2 regions of the Aquitalea sp. ASV11 genome follow, and region 1 is predicted to be linked to the other one. Evidence: predicted binding sites of a transcription regulator. Region 1 holds the regulator's gene; the other holds the start of a gene.
The links. Region 1 encodes NrdR, which represses ribonucleotide reductase genes. Its sites were predicted from a motif close to AAANACNATATATNGTNTTT; they were not measured.

Region 1 (9,682 bases):
CAGCAGCGGCAGCAAGCGGTCCAGCAACTGGCGGCGCTCCTGCAATACCTGCTCGCTGGCACCCTGGCGCAGGATCAGGCGCAAATAGGCATCCAGTGCCTGTTGCAGGGCTTCCCTGTCCATGGCTGGAAGTGCTGAGGCGTTCTCGGTCATTGGCATGTACTCGCAAGGTCGGCCTGTGCCGCTGCAGTCTTTCGTCGCGTATGTGCGCCGTAAAGACCTGTTTCATTGTGGAACAGGATCAGGGCTTCGGCCAGACGATTTCTCCACTGGCCGCAGCCCGGTACTTCAAGGCTGGGCAAACGTCATGTTGATACGGATGTCGGCGCCAACCATGCGCACATCCTGAATCTTCACCTGCTGTTTGTCGGCCAGATCTTCCAGCGCAGGCCAGGCAAACAAGCCCTGTGCCGTACTGCCCACCAGCGCCGGGGCCAGGAACAGGATGGCTTCGTCCACCAGCCCGGCACGCACCAGTGCACCATTCAGCCCGGCACCCGCTTCGATCATGAGTTCATTGACACCACGTTCGGCCAGTCGTTGCATCAGCATGGGCAGATTGGCGTGACCGGCATCTTCGGGCAGCACCATCAGTTCGGCACCGCGCTGCAAATACGGCTGGTGCCGCAGCGGGTCGGCAATGCTGGTCACCAGCAAGGTATTGCCACCGTGGAAAATGCGCCGGTCCGGCGGGGTGACCAGACGGCTGTCCAGCACTACCCGCAGCGGTTGCTGCGGCAAAATGAAATCACGCACGGTCAATTGCGGATTATCCACCAGCACCGTACCGCTGCCGGTCAGGATGGCGCAGCTGCGCGCACGCAGCTTTTGCACATCGTGACGGGCGGCAGGGCCGGTTATCCATTGGCTTTTTCCGTTGAGCAATGCCGTCTTGCCATCCAGTGTGGCGGCAGCCTTGAGCGTCACCCACGGACGTTGCCGCTCCACCCGCGACAGAAAACCACGATGAACGCGGCGAGCCTCGGCTTCCAGCAGCCCTGCGGTGGCATCGATGCCGGCAGCACGCAGCATGGCCAGTCCGCGACCGGCAACCTCATGGTAAGGATCCACCATGGCGGCCACCACGCGTACCAGCCCTTCCTGGATCAGCCGTTCGGCACAAGGTGGCGTCCGGCCGTGATGACTGCAAGGCTCCAGCGTGACATAGGCCGTTGCACCCCGCGGTGAATCACCACGCGCCAGACAGTTCTTGATGGCCTGAATTTCGGCATGATCGCCACCCACTTGCAGGGTGGCACCTTCGCCAATCACCTGGCCATCGCGCACCAGTACACAACCTACTCCGGGATTAGGTGCCGCCCGACGGGTGGCGGACTCGGCCAGGCGTAGCGCCTGTTGCATGAATACATGGTCTTGCGGGGAAAACAACGACATCAACAAGCCTTCCAGCGGAATGAGAATGGCCACGTCTGACTGGCAGGCAGCGGCCGATAGCGTAAGCAAGCAAGCTGACCGGCAATGCAGCGGTCAGGCTGATAGTCAGTGATTGGACTTCTGGATTTCCTTGATGGCGTCGGAGAATTCGGAAATATCCTGAAAACTGCGATAGACCGAGGCAAAACGCACATAGGCCACCTTGTCCAGCTTGGCCAGCTCGTTCATCACCATTTCACCGATCTGCCGGCTGGATACTTCGCGCTCACCCAGTTGCAGCAGCCGATGGCAGATACGATCAATCGCATCATCCACCAAGGCGGTGGGAACCGGGCGCTTGTGCAGGGCACGCAGAAAGCTGGTACGCACTTTCTCGATATCGAATTCGGAACGATGGCCACCAGACTTCACCACCTGCGGCATGCGCACATCAGCGGTCTCGAATGTCGTGAAGCGCTTTTCGCAAGCCAGGCAACGACGACGACGACGGATGCTGGCCCCGTCTTCACTGACGCGGGAGTCGATGACCTGCGTATCGGCATTGCCACAGAAAGGACATTTCATGACGTGTCAATCCAGTGTGTTTGATATGGTCTGATGGTATCAGCAAAGGCCACACAGGTTAATGCCTGCAATCGTAAAGCAGCGCCTATTTGCTGCAGACAAGAAAAAAGGCAGCCCGTGGGCTGCCTTTGGTCAAACATGCTAGCGCTTACTTGGCGTAAACCGGGAAGCGATGGCACAGCGCGGTAGCCTGTTCGGCTACGCGAGCAATGGCTGCATCGTCGTTCGGGTTGTCCAGTACGTCGGCTACCAGGTTGGCCACCATCACGGCTTCGGCTTCCTTGAAACCGCGGGTAGTGATGGCCGGGGAACCGATACGGATGCCGGAAGTCACGAACGGGCTTTCCGGGTCATTCGGAATGGCGTTCTTGTTGACGGTGATGTGACCACGGCCCAGCAGCGCGTCGGCGGCCTTGCCGGTCAGGCCCTTGGGACGCAAGTCCACCAGGAAGACGTGGCTTTCGGTACGGCCGGAGATGATGCGCAGACCACGCTCGGCCAGGGTACGGGCCATGGCGTCGGCGTTCTTCAGCACTTGTTCCTGGTACACCTTGAATTCCGGTTGCAGCGCTTCCTTGAAAGCGATGGCCTTGCCGGCAATCACGTGCATCAGCGGGCCGCCCTGCAGGGTGGGGAACACATTGCTGTTGATGCTCTTTTCGAACTCGGCCTTGGCCAGGATGATGCCGCCACGCGGACCACGCAGGGTCTTGTGGGTGGTGGAGGTCACGAAGTCGGCATGCGGCACCGGGTTCGGGTATACACCAGCGGCGATCAGACCGGCGTAGTGCGCCATGTCGACCATGAAGTAAGCACCGCACTTCTTGGCGATCTGACCCATGCGTTCGAAGTCGAAGCGCAGCGCGTAAGCGGATGCACCACCGATGATCAGCTTGGGCTTGGTTTCCATCGCTACGCGTTCCATGTCGTCGTAGTCGATTTCTTCCTTTTCGTTCAGACCGTAGGCCACGATGTTGAACATCTTGCCGGACAGGTTGGCCGGGGAACCGTGGGTCAGGTGACCACCGTGGCCCAGGTTCATGCCCATTACGGTATCGCCCGGTTTCAGGATGGAGAAGTACACGGCCTGGTTGGCCTGGCTACCGGAGTGCGGCTGCACGTTGGCATACTCGGCACCGAACAGTTGCTTCACGCGGTCGATCGCCAGTTGCTCGATCACGTCCACGTGTTCACAGCCACCGTAGAAACGCTTGGCCGGGTAGCCTTCAGCGTACTTGTTGGTCAGCTGGGAGCCCTGGGCTTCCATCACTGCGGGGCTGGTATAGTTTTCGGAAGCGATCAGTTCAATATGATCTTCCTGGCGTTGGCACTCGGCCTTGATAGCGGCGGCCAGTTCCGGGTCGAACTTGGCAATCGTCTGGTCAGCTGCAAACATCTTTGACTCTTCCATCAAAGGGTTAACGATGAGGCCATTCTACACGAATCGCCCGGTGGAAAATTTTCACGTAAAGCTATTTTGGCAGTATCCACAAACGCGTTACGCCATGGTTGTCCTTTATTGCCCGCTCAGCTGCGGCAGGTCGTCAGCGGTAAAGAACAGCGGTATTCCGTCACGGCTTTCCGGGTAAACCTCGGCCAGCACATGCACATCGCGAACCCGGCATTCAGCCATCAGTTCACGGAAATTCGATTCAATCAGTGCCACATTGTCCATGGCAGCCAGTGGCCAGACAAAAGCTTCCCAGTTGCGCTCGTCACCTTCTGCTGACAGGGTGATGTGCAACTGACCGTTGTCGTGGGCGGACAGAATGGCAACCGGGTCTTTCGACAACTCGCGCAGTCGGCGGATCTGACTGCTGGCAAACACTTGCAAGGCCACCTCGAAGCGGGCGAAGTTGCCAGCCACCAGGGCCTGCATCACCGGCAAGGGCGGACGGGCAATCGGGAACAGCGTCACACCATCGGTGTGCAATTGTTCGCCCAGGAATTTCATCAGCGGCATGCCCCAGGCACCGACGGCACCACCCAGCTTTACCGGGACCGCATCGCCTTCCGGCTGGATGGCGACACCCAGCAGGTAGCGCAGGAACACACCTTCTTCTTTCAGGGTGATGGCGGCACCGTTCAGTGCTTCGCCAACACCATCAGCCGCGCTGGTCAAATCACGGGTCAGGCGGTACAGCCTGGCCGCATCCATCGCCACTACCGTGTCCGGATGCAGCAACTGACCAAACACGCGGACATCGCCATCCGAACTGATGACACCGTGTTGGCGCAGCAACGCGTTCAAACCGTCTTCATCCGCAATGGCGGCAGGCAGCGTTGCCTGGTTCTTGCTACCGGCCACCAGCACCAGCGGCAAGGCAAACACATGTGCACAGCGCCCGTCCGGCTGCTCGACTGCGGCCCGCAATGCATCCCAGACAATCTTATAAGTGTCCTGTGACGGCACCATCGCCAAAGCGACCGAAATGGAGAGCAATTCGCCACGTTGCAGCATTTGCGCCATGGCATCGCGGATGGCGACAAACCACATCTCACGATCCGCTTCTGTCGTTGCGTTCTGCACCGACAGCGCGTTGTGGATCAACATATTGGTCAGCGATACCTGCGGGTGGTATTGGCGCGGGTCCGGGAGAGTGAGAAGCGGCTGCGACATCTTGTCATCCTGCTGAAATCGGGAAAGGCGATATTGTCGCACAGTCAGCCGCTGACGGCTCATCAAGCAAGCGCTTGACTTTCAATTTAAAACATAAGAATGTGCTAATTTGCGACAAAAATGGATGTTTTTTCGTTTTCCGAAAATTCAGATGTTGACACTCGCACACGGCATCTGGATAATCCGTACTCGTTGAGATGCAGCAATTGCTTCTTGATAGTTTCTCCTCTATTTCTCCTTTGTAGACTTGGCGCGGGCCTCACGGCACCGCGCATTTTTTTTGCCTACTCGCACCAAACCCCCATCAAGCAATGCTGTAACACAATGTTATTAAAGATTTTTTACGAAATATCATAAAGAATCCGCATCGCCACAAGCGTAGTCAAAGCAGCGATATCCCCCACAACAGCCCTGCGGATCGCCGTCAGCACGCTATCGCTGTACAGCCCGGCTCATGCCAATGGGAAATGTTCGAATGTGATTAATTGCAGCGCAATTAGCACTAATATATTGTATACAAGTTCAAATTGTGACAAAAAAGAAAAACCGAACATGCGGAAATGTTCGGTCTTGCAGGAAGAGCAAGAAGACGTAGCGCCAGAACACGCTACCAATCAGGGAATCCGGTGCGCTTGCGTGACCGGAAATGATGTGACTTGGTGCCGAATTTTAAGTTCACCGCCCAAGAAAAATCTTATCCTGGATCAAACAGGGTTGTGGCAAATACCCGACAGTTTTACTTGGTCTTCATCACTCATGACAAGGCAGGCCGTGACAGACCCAGCCAGGCCTGCACGGATGGCCGCTGCCATTGCAAGGCTGCGTAATCCGACAGTCGCTGCGGCATGGGGTCGCCATTCAGGCGCAAGCGGTTGAGCATCAGTGCCAGATCGACATCGACAATGCTCCACTCTCCAAACAGGGTGTCCGACCCCGGCGGCAGGATCTGCTCGGCCACGCGTAGCAATTTGTGCGCCGCACGCTGCGCAGCGTCAGCCAAGGGACGTGCGACTGGCCGGTAGAACACCACCAGCGTGTCACGCTCCTCACGCAGAGGCAGCAGATCGCTGCGCAGCCAGGACTGGATTTGCCGCGCCCGCGCCTTGTCCTGGGCCGATTGCGGGTACAAAGCCGGGGTGGGGAAAAGCTCGTCCAGATATTCGGTAATGGCCGAAGACTCACTGAGCACGAAATCACCATGCTGCAAAGCAGGCACCCGCGCGGTCAGCGAACTGAGCGCATAAGCCGGTGCATGATTGGCCCCGCTAGCCAGATCCAGTGTAGACAGGGTGAAGGGCAACTGCTTCTCCTGCAACGCCACATACACCGACATGGCATAGGGGCTGCAATACTGGGCATCGACGGTCAGGTGCAGTTTGGTCGTGGAGGTCATCATTGACTCACTTTCTACGGTTCAATCAGTCGGGCTTGCCCTTGATTACGCAGGCAGGGACAAGCAAAAAAAACGGCAGCCGCAGCTGCCGTCATTACCGATTCAGCGGGCAGCCCGCTTATTTTTCCACCTGGGTCACATCACGCACCGCGCCGGTATCGGCACTGGTGGTCATGGCCGCGTAGGCACGCAGGGCGGCGCTGACCGGGCGCTGGCGATCCACCGGTTTCCAGGCATCACGGCCACGTGCTTCCATGGCAGCGCGTCGGGCAGCCAGTGCCTCGTCGCTGATGGCCAGACGGATGCCGCGGTTGGGGATGTCGATCTCGATGGTGTCACCCTCTTCCACCAGACCAATTGCACCGCCTTCGGCTGCTTCCGGCGACACGTGGCCGATGGACAGGCCGGAAGTACCACCAGAGAAACGGCCATCGGTCAGCAGCGCGCAGGCCTTGCCCAAGCCCTTGGACTTGAGATAGCTGGTGGGGTAAAGCATTTCCTGCATGCCGGGGCCGCCCTTGGGGCCTTCGTAGCGGATGACCACCACGTCGCCAGCCACAATCTTGTCGTCCAGGATGGCAGCAACGGCGTCGTCCTGGCTTTCAAAGATGCGGGCACGGCCGGTGAACTTGAGGATGGAATCATCCACACCAGCGGTTTTCACGATGCAGCCACGCTCGGCGATATTGCCGTACAGCACGGCCAGGCCACCATCTTGCGAGTAGGCATTGGCCTTGTCGCGGATGCAGCCACCGGCACGGTCGTCGTCCACGCCGGGATAGCGCATGGATTGCGAGAACGCGATTGTGGTGGGCACGCCGCCCGGTGCAGCGCGGTAGAAGCGGCGGGCTTCGCTGTCTTCACCATGGCGCATGATGTCCCAGGCTTCCAGCCCCTCGGCCAGCGTCTTGCTGTGGATGGTGGGCACATCGCGGTGGATCAGGCCTGCACGGTCCAGTTCGGAGAGGATGGCCACCACGCCACCAGCGCGGTGCACGTCTTCCATATGGTATTTCTGCGTGGCCGGCGCAACCTTGGACAGGCAGGGCACCGAACGCGAGATGCGGTCGATGTCGGCCATCTTGAAGTCGACACCGGCTTCGCTGGCAGCAGCCAGCAGGTGCAGCACGGTATTGGTGGAGCCGCCCATGGCCACGTCCAGGCTCATGGCGTTTTCAAAAGCCTGCTTGGTGCCGATGGCACGCGGCAGCACGCTGGCGTCGTCCTGTTCGTAATAACGCTTGGTGATGTCAACGATCAGGCGGCCGGCACGCAGGAACAACTCCTTGCGGTCGGCATGGGTAGCAACCAGGCTGCCGTTGCCCGGCAGCGACAGGCCCAGTGCCTCGGTCAGACAGTTCATCGAATTGGCGGTGAACATGCCGGAGCAGGAGCCGCAAGTCGGACAGGCCGAGCGTTCCACCCGCTCCACATCTTCATTGGAAATGGCGCTGTTGGCCGCTTCCACCATGGCGTCCACCAGGTCGAGCTTGCGGATGTCGTTGCCCCATTGCACCTTGCCCGCTTCCATCGGGCCACCGGAAACAAAAATCACCGGAATGTTCAGGCGCATCGCGGCCATCAGCATGCCGGGGGTAATCTTGTCGCAGTTGGAGATGCACACCAGCGCGTCGGCACAGTGGGCATTCACCATGTATTCCACGCTGTCGGCAATCAGGTCGCGGCTTGGCAGGCTGTACAGCATGCCGCCGTGGCCCATGGCGATGCCGTCGTCGATGGCGATGGTGTTGAATTCCTTGGCCACCCCGCCGGCGCGTTCGATTTCACGTGCAACCAGCTGCCCCATATTGTGCAGATGGACATGGCCGGGCACGAACTGGGTAAAGCTGTTGGCAATGGCGATGATGGGCTTGCCAAAATCCTCGTCTTTCATGCCGGTAGCACGCCACAGGGCACGGGCACCCGCCATGTTGCGACCGGCGGTGGAGGTTTTGGAACGGTATTGGGGCATGTCTTGTTTCCTTGATGATCAGATGCTTGCAGAGCGCATTGCCACTGACCGCGCCTGTGTTGCAGGCAGGTCTGCCCTCTCCGGGGTGCCGCGGGATCGGGCTGGCCGCAATCTGTCATGGTAATGACAGGACGCGGCGGAACGCATTCCGTATAATTTCGTCCATATTCTTTTACCGCAAACGCACCCACCTGACAAATGATCGTTCATCCGCAGTTCGACCCCGTTGCCATTCACCTGGGCCCGCTGGCCATTCACTGGTATGGCCTGATGTACCTGCTGGGCTTTGGCCTGTTCCTGCTTCTGGGCAATTACCGCATCCGCCAGGGCCATGCTTTCCTTACTTCCAAGCTGCTGGACGACTTGCTGATGTATGGCGTGCTCGGCGTGGTGATTGGCGGACGCCTGGGTGAAGTGCTGTTTTACGAGCCCGGCTACTACTTCAGCCATCCGGCGGAAATCTTCATGGTATGGAAGGGTGGCATGTCCTTTCATGGCGGTTTCCTGGGCGTGCTGGTGGGCATGGCCTTGTTTGCCCGCAAGCAGCAGCGCAGCTTCTGGGAGCTGACCGACTTCATCGCCCCGCTGGTGCCGCTTGGCCTGGCCGCCGGGCGTATCGGCAATTTCATCAATGGCGAGCTGTGGGGCCGCGTGGCCAGCCCCGATCTGCCGTGGGCCATGCTATTCCCCCAGGCGCGGGCCAATGATCTGGTCGAGGGTCAGACCTCGTCCGACCTGCTGAACATGCTGATGCAGTACGGTGCGCTGCCGCGTCATCCTTCCCAGCTGTATGAATTCTTGCTGGAAGGCATCGCCCTGTTTGCCGTGCTGTGGATTTACAGCAGCAAGCCGCGCGCGCGCGGACAGGTGTCGGCGGTATTCCTGATCGGTTATGGTCTGGCGCGCTTCATCAGCGAGTTTTTCCGCAATCCGGATGCCGGCATCTTCGGCCACTCCTACATCATCAGCATGGGTCAGTGGCTGAGCCTGCCGATGATTGTCATTGGCGTGGTGTTGCTAGTCTTGTTCGGCAAACGCCAGCAGCGCTAGGCTATACTGCTGTCTGCCCTTGCTGATTTCAAAAGCCAGTCTCATGACTGGCTTTTATTTGTCCTACCGTCTTTTGTCTGTACAGATCAAGGAATACCAGGCATGAAAACCCTCAAGCTCTCGCTGGCCACCGCCTTGCTGGCCATCTGCGCACTGGCCTCGGCCGAAGAGGCCGTACTCAAAGTCTCCGCCATTCCGGATGAAGCCCCGACCGAGTTGCAACGCAAGTTTGCCCCGCTAGGCCAGTATCTGGAAAAGCAGCTGGGAATGAAGGTGCAGTTTGTACCGGTGACCGACTATGCCGCCGTGGTGACCGCGCTCAATAGCGACAAGATCGACATGGCCTGGCTGGGTGGCTTTACCTTTGTGCAGGCCAGCCTGCATGGCAAGGTGGTGCCACTGGTACAGCGTGAGGAGGACAGCAGGTTTACCTCCAAATTCATCGTCAATGCCGCCGTGGGCGCCAAGTCGCTGAAAGACCTGAAAGGCAAGAGCTTTGCCTTCGGCTCGGCCTCTTCTACCTCCGGCCACCTGATGCCGCGCTACTTCCTGCAAAAGGAAGGTATCAAACCGGAAACCTTCTTCAAGAATGTGGCTTACTCCGGCGCGCATGACGCCACCGTGGCCTGGGTAGCTTCCGGCAAGGTGGACGCCGGTGCGCTCAATGCCTCGGTATGGGACAAGCTGG
Region 2 (7,076 bases), on a different contig from region 1:
ACCATGTTTCCGGTCTATACAGGCGAAGCAAAAGTAAAGTACCTCGACGGCGGGGCGAGACCCGCGAAGTTAAACGCAGTGGCGCTGGATGAAAATCGGGTTGCCATTGCCAAGTCAAAACAGGCTTTGCATCCGCTCACGCGGATGATGATTTGCATGCCGCTTCCGCGCGGCGAACGGGAAAGAGGGCTTGCCTGGCCAAGCCCTCCTTCACCTCCAAGGCCACCCCACAAGCATGGCCTGCGGCTGCCCTCCGGGGCCTGACACTGCTGCGGCACGGCTGGAACTCGCGATTGGCTAACGTCCAATCGCTCAAACAGCCAGCCGCTTAAAACCGCAGCTGCGTCACCCGTCGGCATGCTTGACGGGGCCCATGGGTGGCTTCGGTGCGGTTGTTTTTCGCCAGGAGAAATGGATTTATTCGTAAGCGTTACGCGGTGGATCGCCCCTCCGGGGCATCCACCCTACAGGCAACTACCGTCAACCACCTGCCATTTACCTCCCCTTCGGTCAGTTTCCACCCCGCGATGTCGTCCATAGAATCCGCCGCTGGTGCTCAACACACCATCTCGAAGCGGTTGCCCTGCCCGAAAGCAATGGGCGCTTTCACGTTCAAAGGAACCCGCTTCATGACTACGCAAACCTCCCCCCAACACCCGCCTCCCCTTTGCTTCCACTACCACGGCAAACCGCTGCATGTGCAACATCACCAAGGCGAATGGTGGCTGCATAGCGGCGATGTGCTGGCCGTCATTGGTCGTCGGTTGGGAAGCCGTATTCAGCAATTACTGGCAGCAGAGCCGACACACGAAAACACACCGAAAACAGAAGTGACAAAGGAATACTGGCCAGCAACGGCCTTGCTGCGCGCCTTGCGTCGCAGTAACAAGCCGCTGGCGCGGCAGTTGCGTGACTGGTTGAACAGGCAGCTGCTACCGGCACTGGAGCAGCTGCCGCCCACTGCCCCGCGTTGGGAGCAGGCCTTGGCATTGGCTGCAGAGGCCGGGGTGCAGGTGAGTCATGCGGTGCTACAGGCGGTGTTGACGCAGGGTGCGCGCTGGCAGCATTCGCACTGGCTGCTGACGCTGGATTACACGCCGGACCACCCCTTGCGTCATGCGCATGGCCGTTTGCTGGGGCTGAACAGTTCGGCCACGCCCTTGCAGGCGCTGGCACAGCAGATTGCCACGCCGCCCGGCATCTCTGCCGACAATGGTGAGTTGCTAGGACTGGCCGCCGCTTGCCACCAGCGCTTGCACAGCCGTCTGTCACGGCAGTTGCTGCGTGATGGGCAGGGGCAACACCGCCCGGCTTGAAGTCTGGCGCAAGCGCGCAGTCGGTAATTGCGTCAATACTAGGCGTGACGCCAGCTGAACTGGCAAAAGCGCCGCTGCCAGTCGTCCAGTACCGCCTGTCCCGGCCATTGTGTGGCGTCGAACAATGGCTGGCCTTTGGCATCCCGCCCCTGTTGCAAGGCAGCGTGGGTGACGCCTTTGGCCTGCAGGGTGGCGGCCAGCCGGCGCAGGCTATCTGCCGTCATCACGCGCGGGTCCAGCGTGGTGCGGCATTCCAGCGCGGTGCCGCAGTCCGAACCCATTTCCAGTGCGATATCCAGTGCCTGCCACATGCGGCTTTCGCTGCCGGGCACGCCGGTGACGGCATCCACCCCGCCGGGTGCGGCCTTGATGTCGAGGCCTATCCAGTCCACCAAGCCTTTGAGCGCCGCCAGCCGCTGCGGGTAGATGCCTGCCGTGTGCAGGCCAATGGCCAAGCCCAGCTGGCGGGCGTCCTGCATCCAGTCGGCCAGTTGCGGGGCCAGTGTGGGTTCTCCACCGGAAAACACCACCCCGTCCAGAAAGCCGACCCGCGCCGCCAGCAAGCTGCGTAGTTGTGGCCAGGCCAGCCGGCCTGCATCGCGTGCTTGCAGCCCTGGGTTGTGGCAATAGCCGCAGCGCCAGGGGCAACCGGCGACAAACACGGTGGCCACCAAGCGCCCCGGCCAGTCACAGCTGGAAAACGGGGCGACACCAGCAAGTAGCGGGCTGGATTCAGTGGTGCAGGTGCTGTTCATCAAAATGCACGCGTTCGGCAAATTCGCCCTGCTTGCCGGTATTGAAGGCGGATACCGGGCGGAAGTAACCCATGACGCGGGTCCATACTTCGCAGCGGGTGCGCAGGGACGGGTCCAGTTGTTCCGCCTGTTTGATGTCGGTTTGATGGGACATATTGTTCTCCTGAGAGGGTTGGGGATAAGACGTGGCTAACAAAATGGCCTAGCGTCGCTAAGGCAAGGCGCGCCAGGCTTTTCAGCAGCAAGGCGCGGTGGCTGCCGCCTGACGGGCCAGCAGTTCGGCATCGCACTTGGGGCAGAATTCATGATGTCCACTCAGATAGCCGTGCTGCGGGCAGACCGAGAAGGTGGGCGTCACCGTGATGTAAGGCAGGCGGAAGCGTTGCAGCGAACGGTGCACCAGCTGCTTGCAGGCCGTGGCCGAGCTGACCGCCTCGGTCATGTACAGGTGCAGCACGGTACCGCCGGTGTAGCGCGCTTGCAGCGGCTCCTGATGTTGCAGGGCAACAAAGGGGTCGTCGGTATGCCCCACCGGCAGCTGGCTGGAGTTGGTGTAATACGGCTTGTCCGCCGGGCCAGCTTGCAGGATGTCGGGGAAGCGCTTGCGGTCTTCACGGGCAAAGCGGTAGGTGGTGCCCTCCGCCGGAGTGGCTTCCAGGTTGTACAGATGGCCGGTGTCTTCCTGCATCTGCACCATGCGGGCACGGATGTGGTCCAGCAGTTGCAGCGCCAGTTGCTGGCCGTGGGCGGTGGTGATGTCGTCGGCATCGTTGCTGTAATTGCGGATCAGCTCGTTGATGCCATTCACTCCCACGGTGGAGAAGTGATTGCGCAGTGTGCCCAGATAGCGCTTGGTATAAGGATACAGGCCGTCGTCCATCCAGCCTTGCACGCGCGCGCGCTTGATTTCCAGGCTGGTGCAGGCCAGCGCCAGCAGGCGGTCGGTTTCGGCCAGCAGGCCGTCCCAGTCACCACGGAAGCGATACCCCAGCCGCGCGCAGTTGAGGGTAACCACCCCCAGCGAGCCGGTTTGCTCGGCGCTGCCAAACAGGCCGTTGCCGCGCTTGAGCAGCTCGCGCAGGTCCAGTTGCAGGCGGCAGCACATGGAGCGCACCATTTGCGGTTCCAGATCGGAATTAAGGAAGTTCTGGAAATACGGCAGGCCATAGCGGGCGGTCAGATCGAACAGCAAATCGGCGTTGGCGCTGTCCCAGTCAAAATCCGGCGTGATGTTGTAGGTGGGAATGGGAAAGGTAAACGCCCGGCCATGGGCATCGCCCGCGCCCATCACCCGCAGGAAGGCGCGGTTGATGCGGTCCATCTCCGGCTGACAGTCGCCGTAGCAGAACGGCATTTCCTCACCGGCAATCTGCGGAATCTGCGGGGCCAGGTCGGCCGGGCAGGTCCAGTCGAAGGTCAGGTTGGTGAACGGCGTTTGCGTGCCCCAGCGCGAGGGCACATTCAGGTTGTACACAAATTCCTGCATGGCTTGTTCCAGCGCGGCATCGTCCAGCTCGTCCCGCTTGAGAAACGGTGCCAGGTAGGTATCCACGCTGGAAAAAGCCTGCGCGCCTGCCCATTCGTTTTGCAGGGTGCCAAGAAAATTCACCATTTGCCCCAGCGCGGCGCTCAGGTGACGCGGTGGTGCCGACTCCACCCGGCCCGGCACGCCGTTGAAACCTTCGTGCAGCAACTGGCGCAGCGACCAGCCAGCGCAGTAGCCTGCCAGCACGTCCAGATCATGCAGGTGGAAGTCCGCCTCGCGGTGGGCCTGCGCCACCTCCGGCGGATAAATGCCGTCCAGCCAGTAGTTGGCGGTGAGCTTGCCGGCGGCATTGAGTATCATGCCGCCCAGGCTGTAGCCCTGATTGGCATTGGCAGAAACGCGCCAGTCGGCGCGGCTGAGGTATTCGTCCAGCGTGGCAAGCGGATTCAGCAGCACGGTATTTTTCATAACAATATATAGTGATTAAAATTTTCAAAACACTATATATAGATTTTTATGGCCATGCCGGACACAAGACAAAACACTTGATCCGCATCAAGCGTGGTGCCCACCCTGCCGCAGCACGGCCCGTGCATGCATGATTGTCATCAGTAAACTGGCAGCCAGCCCCGGGCTGGGCCCTATAATGGCCTGCAAGCACAGCCGGGCAGCACCCTGCGTGCTTGTTCCCGGAAACAATCGGTTTGTCCTCTTCCGCACATGATCAACACAGAACAACAAGACAGGCAGGACCAGGTCCGGATCGAGCAAATCCGCCTCTTGCTCAACAATCTGGGCAGCTCGGTCCTGCCCGGCATTCTGGTGGTACTGCTGGTGGCCTATGCCTTGCAGCACCAGGCCGACCCGCTGCGGCTGACCCTGTGGTGCGTAGTGGTGATTGCCTCCAAGCTGGTGGACTTCATGGATGCCCGCCGCCTGCTGGCCCGTGCCATCCAGCCAGCCGAATTGCCCAGGCTGCGGCGGCGGCTGGTGCTGCTGCACGCCATCGACGGTGCGGCCTGGGGCAGCCTGATGTGGGTGGGGCTGAACCCTGCATCGCCCCCCAGCTGGATTCTGGCCATTGCCGTGCTGTCCGGTGTGGCGGGTAATTCCATGTCCATCCTGTCGCCGGTGCTGCCTGCCTTCATCGCCTTCATCACGCTGGAACTGGGCATGATTGCGCTCAAGTCCTTGCAGTCCGATGCACTGGCGCTGAATGCGCTGGGCCTGGCCGCCATCATGTATCTGGCCACCTTGCTGATGCAGGCGCGCAATAGTGCGCAGGCCGCCAAAGGGGCCATCGAGCTGCGCTTTGAAAACCTGGAACTGGTGGACCGGCTGCGTCTGGCCTCAGCCGAAGCCCTGCGCGCCCAGCAAGAGGCCGAGCAGGCCAATATCGCCAAATCGAAATTCCTGGCTGCCGCCAGTCACGACCTGCGCCAGCCCATCCACGCACAGGGGCTGTTTCTGGAAGTGCTGGGCAAGACCGCACTGGACCCGAAACAGCAAACCCTGCTGGCCAATATCCAGAGCGCCACCAATGCCTCGGCAGAAATGCTACACAGCCTGCTGGATTATTCGCGGGTGGACGCCGGGGTCATCACGCCTCAGTTGCAAGCCTTTGCCCTGCAGCCACTGCTCAACAAGATGGAAAGAGAGCTGGCACCACTGGCCAACACCAAGGGCCTGTTCTACCGCAGTCGTGACACGGCCGAGGTGGTGCTGTCCGATCCCTCGCTGATCGAACTGATCCTGCGCAATCTCATCAGCAATGCCATCCGCTATACCCAGCGTGGCGGCATTCTGGTGGGCTGCCGCCGCCGTGGCGATGAGCTGCTGCTGGAGATCTGGGACAGCGGCATCGGCATCGACCCGCAGCAGCAACAGGAAATCTTTGACGAATTCCATCAGCTGGGTAATCCGGAACGCGATCGTAAAAAAGGCCTGGGCCTTGGACTGGCCATCGTGCGCGGGCTCACCCAGCTGCTGCAACACCCCTTGCGTGTGCAATCGCGCCCGGGCCGTGGCAGTGTGTTTCGCCTTGCCCTGCCACGCATTGCAGTGACCAACCCGCTACCCGCAGAAACCCCGCCGCCAGTCAGGATCAGCCAGCCCCTGCCCAGGGCCACCGTGCTGCTGATCGAGGACGACGACATCGTGCGCAGCAGCATGGTGATGCTGTTGCAAAGCTGGGGTTGCCAGTGCATGGAAGCAGAATCACTGGAAACCGCCCTGCCCCTGCTGGCACAACAGACACCCGCCTTGCTGATCAGCGACTACCGGCTGCGCGAACAGAAAAGTGGCACCGATGCCATCCGTGCCATCCGCCAGGCGCTGGATCGCGACATTCCCGCCCTGCTGCTGACCGGCGACACCGCCCCGGCGCGGCTGCGCGAAGCCAGTGACAGCGGCCTGCCCTTGTTGCACAAGCCGGTTACACCGGCACTGCTATACGACAGCCTGAACCAGCTGCTCAGCCAGCAGCCCTGCACGTCGCCAGACAGAATACAGTAGAAAGGCTTTGCTTTTTTCTGAAAAAAGCACATATTTGCCACTCCGGGAAATTTCATCCGATTGACATGACCGGCCATGCAAGGCTGTTCAAGCCGTTCAGCCTGCATGGCCAGTGCTTACCCCTCACCAGACGACACATGAACCATGCTTAGTGCCAGACTGCTGCTTATCGACGACCACGCCCTGTTCCGTACCGGCTTGCGCCTGGTACTGGAAAACAACGACAAGGTTGCCGACATTCTCGAGGCCGGCACCGTGATGGATGCCATCCACCAGTTTGGCAGCACCCCGGTGGACATCATCCTGCTGGACATACAACTGCCGGGTCTGAACGGGCTGGATGGCATTGCCGTGCTGCGCCGTCATTTTCAGTCATCCCGCATCATCATCCTGTCAGCCAGCCCGGAGCTGGCCAGCACCACGCCGGACATTGCCGGGGTACTGACCAAGTCCGCCAGTGTCGAGCAGATCGACCAGGCGCTGGAACGCTGTCTGCGCGGCGAGGCACTGTCCGACGCGGTTCCGGCCAAGGCGACAGGCCGCGGCTCGCAACTGACGCCGCGCCAGCTGGAGGTGCTCAGCGAGCTGTGTCTGGGCCGGTCCAACAAGGCCATTGCCAATAGCCTGGGCCTGTCGGAAAACACCGTGCGCGTGCATGTGGCCGCCATTCTGGAACAATTCGGCGTGTACAGCCGCACCGAGGCGGTACTGGAAGCCCAGCGCCGTGGCCTGGTACAGGTGATGCGCTGATGCGCTGGCTGCCACGCTTCGACCCGCCACGCCTGCTGGCAGCGCAAATGGAGCTGATCGACCACAGCTTTGGCATTGCCATGCTGGGCTGTTTCCTGGCGTCCTTGCTGATGGCGCTGGGAGTGCTCATCAGTACCGGCAATCCGGACATCCTGGCCTGGTCGGCCCTGATGGGAGCCGGCTGCGCTGCCGGGCACTTTGGCCGCTTTTATCTGCCGGACCGCCTGTCCGAAGCCAATGCGCCGCGCTATGCCC

Region 2: a site for NrdR is predicted at 4,053-4,072, ahead of JHD62_RS20630 (ribonucleoside triphosphate reductase). Genes of this name have one in related genera too.

Annotation. Positions count from the first base shown of each region.
Region 1 covers NZ_JAELUD010000003.1:11,037-20,718, forward strand. Annotated here, with positions in the region: gene JHD62_RS01915 (hypothetical protein) at 1-123, opposite strand, end outside; gene ribD (bifunctional diaminohydroxyphosphoribosylaminopyrimidine deaminase/5-amino-6-(5-phosphoribosylamino)uracil reductase RibD) at 289-1,395, opposite strand; gene nrdR (transcriptional regulator NrdR) at 1,501-1,959, opposite strand; gene glyA (serine hydroxymethyltransferase) at 2,108-3,355, opposite strand; gene JHD62_RS01935 (hypothetical protein) at 3,476-4,579, opposite strand; gene yfcF (glutathione transferase) at 5,334-5,975, opposite strand; gene ilvD (dihydroxy-acid dehydratase) at 6,091-7,944, opposite strand; gene lgt (prolipoprotein diacylglyceryl transferase) at 8,143-8,994, shown strand; gene JHD62_RS01955 (putative selenate ABC transporter substrate-binding protein) at 9,097-9,682, shown strand, end outside.
Region 2 covers NZ_JAELUD010000112.1:712-7,787, reverse strand. Annotated here, with positions in the region: gene JHD62_RS20645 (hypothetical protein) at 630-1,316, shown strand; gene JHD62_RS20640 (anaerobic ribonucleoside-triphosphate reductase activating protein) at 1,355-2,071, opposite strand; gene nrdD (anaerobic ribonucleoside-triphosphate reductase) at 2,049-2,225, opposite strand; gene JHD62_RS20630 (ribonucleoside triphosphate reductase) at 2,307-4,013, opposite strand; gene JHD62_RS20625 (ATP-binding protein) at 4,278-6,071, shown strand; gene JHD62_RS20620 (response regulator transcription factor) at 6,216-6,821, shown strand; partial or broken gene JHD62_RS20615 (HAMP domain-containing sensor histidine kinase) at 6,821-7,076, shown strand, end outside.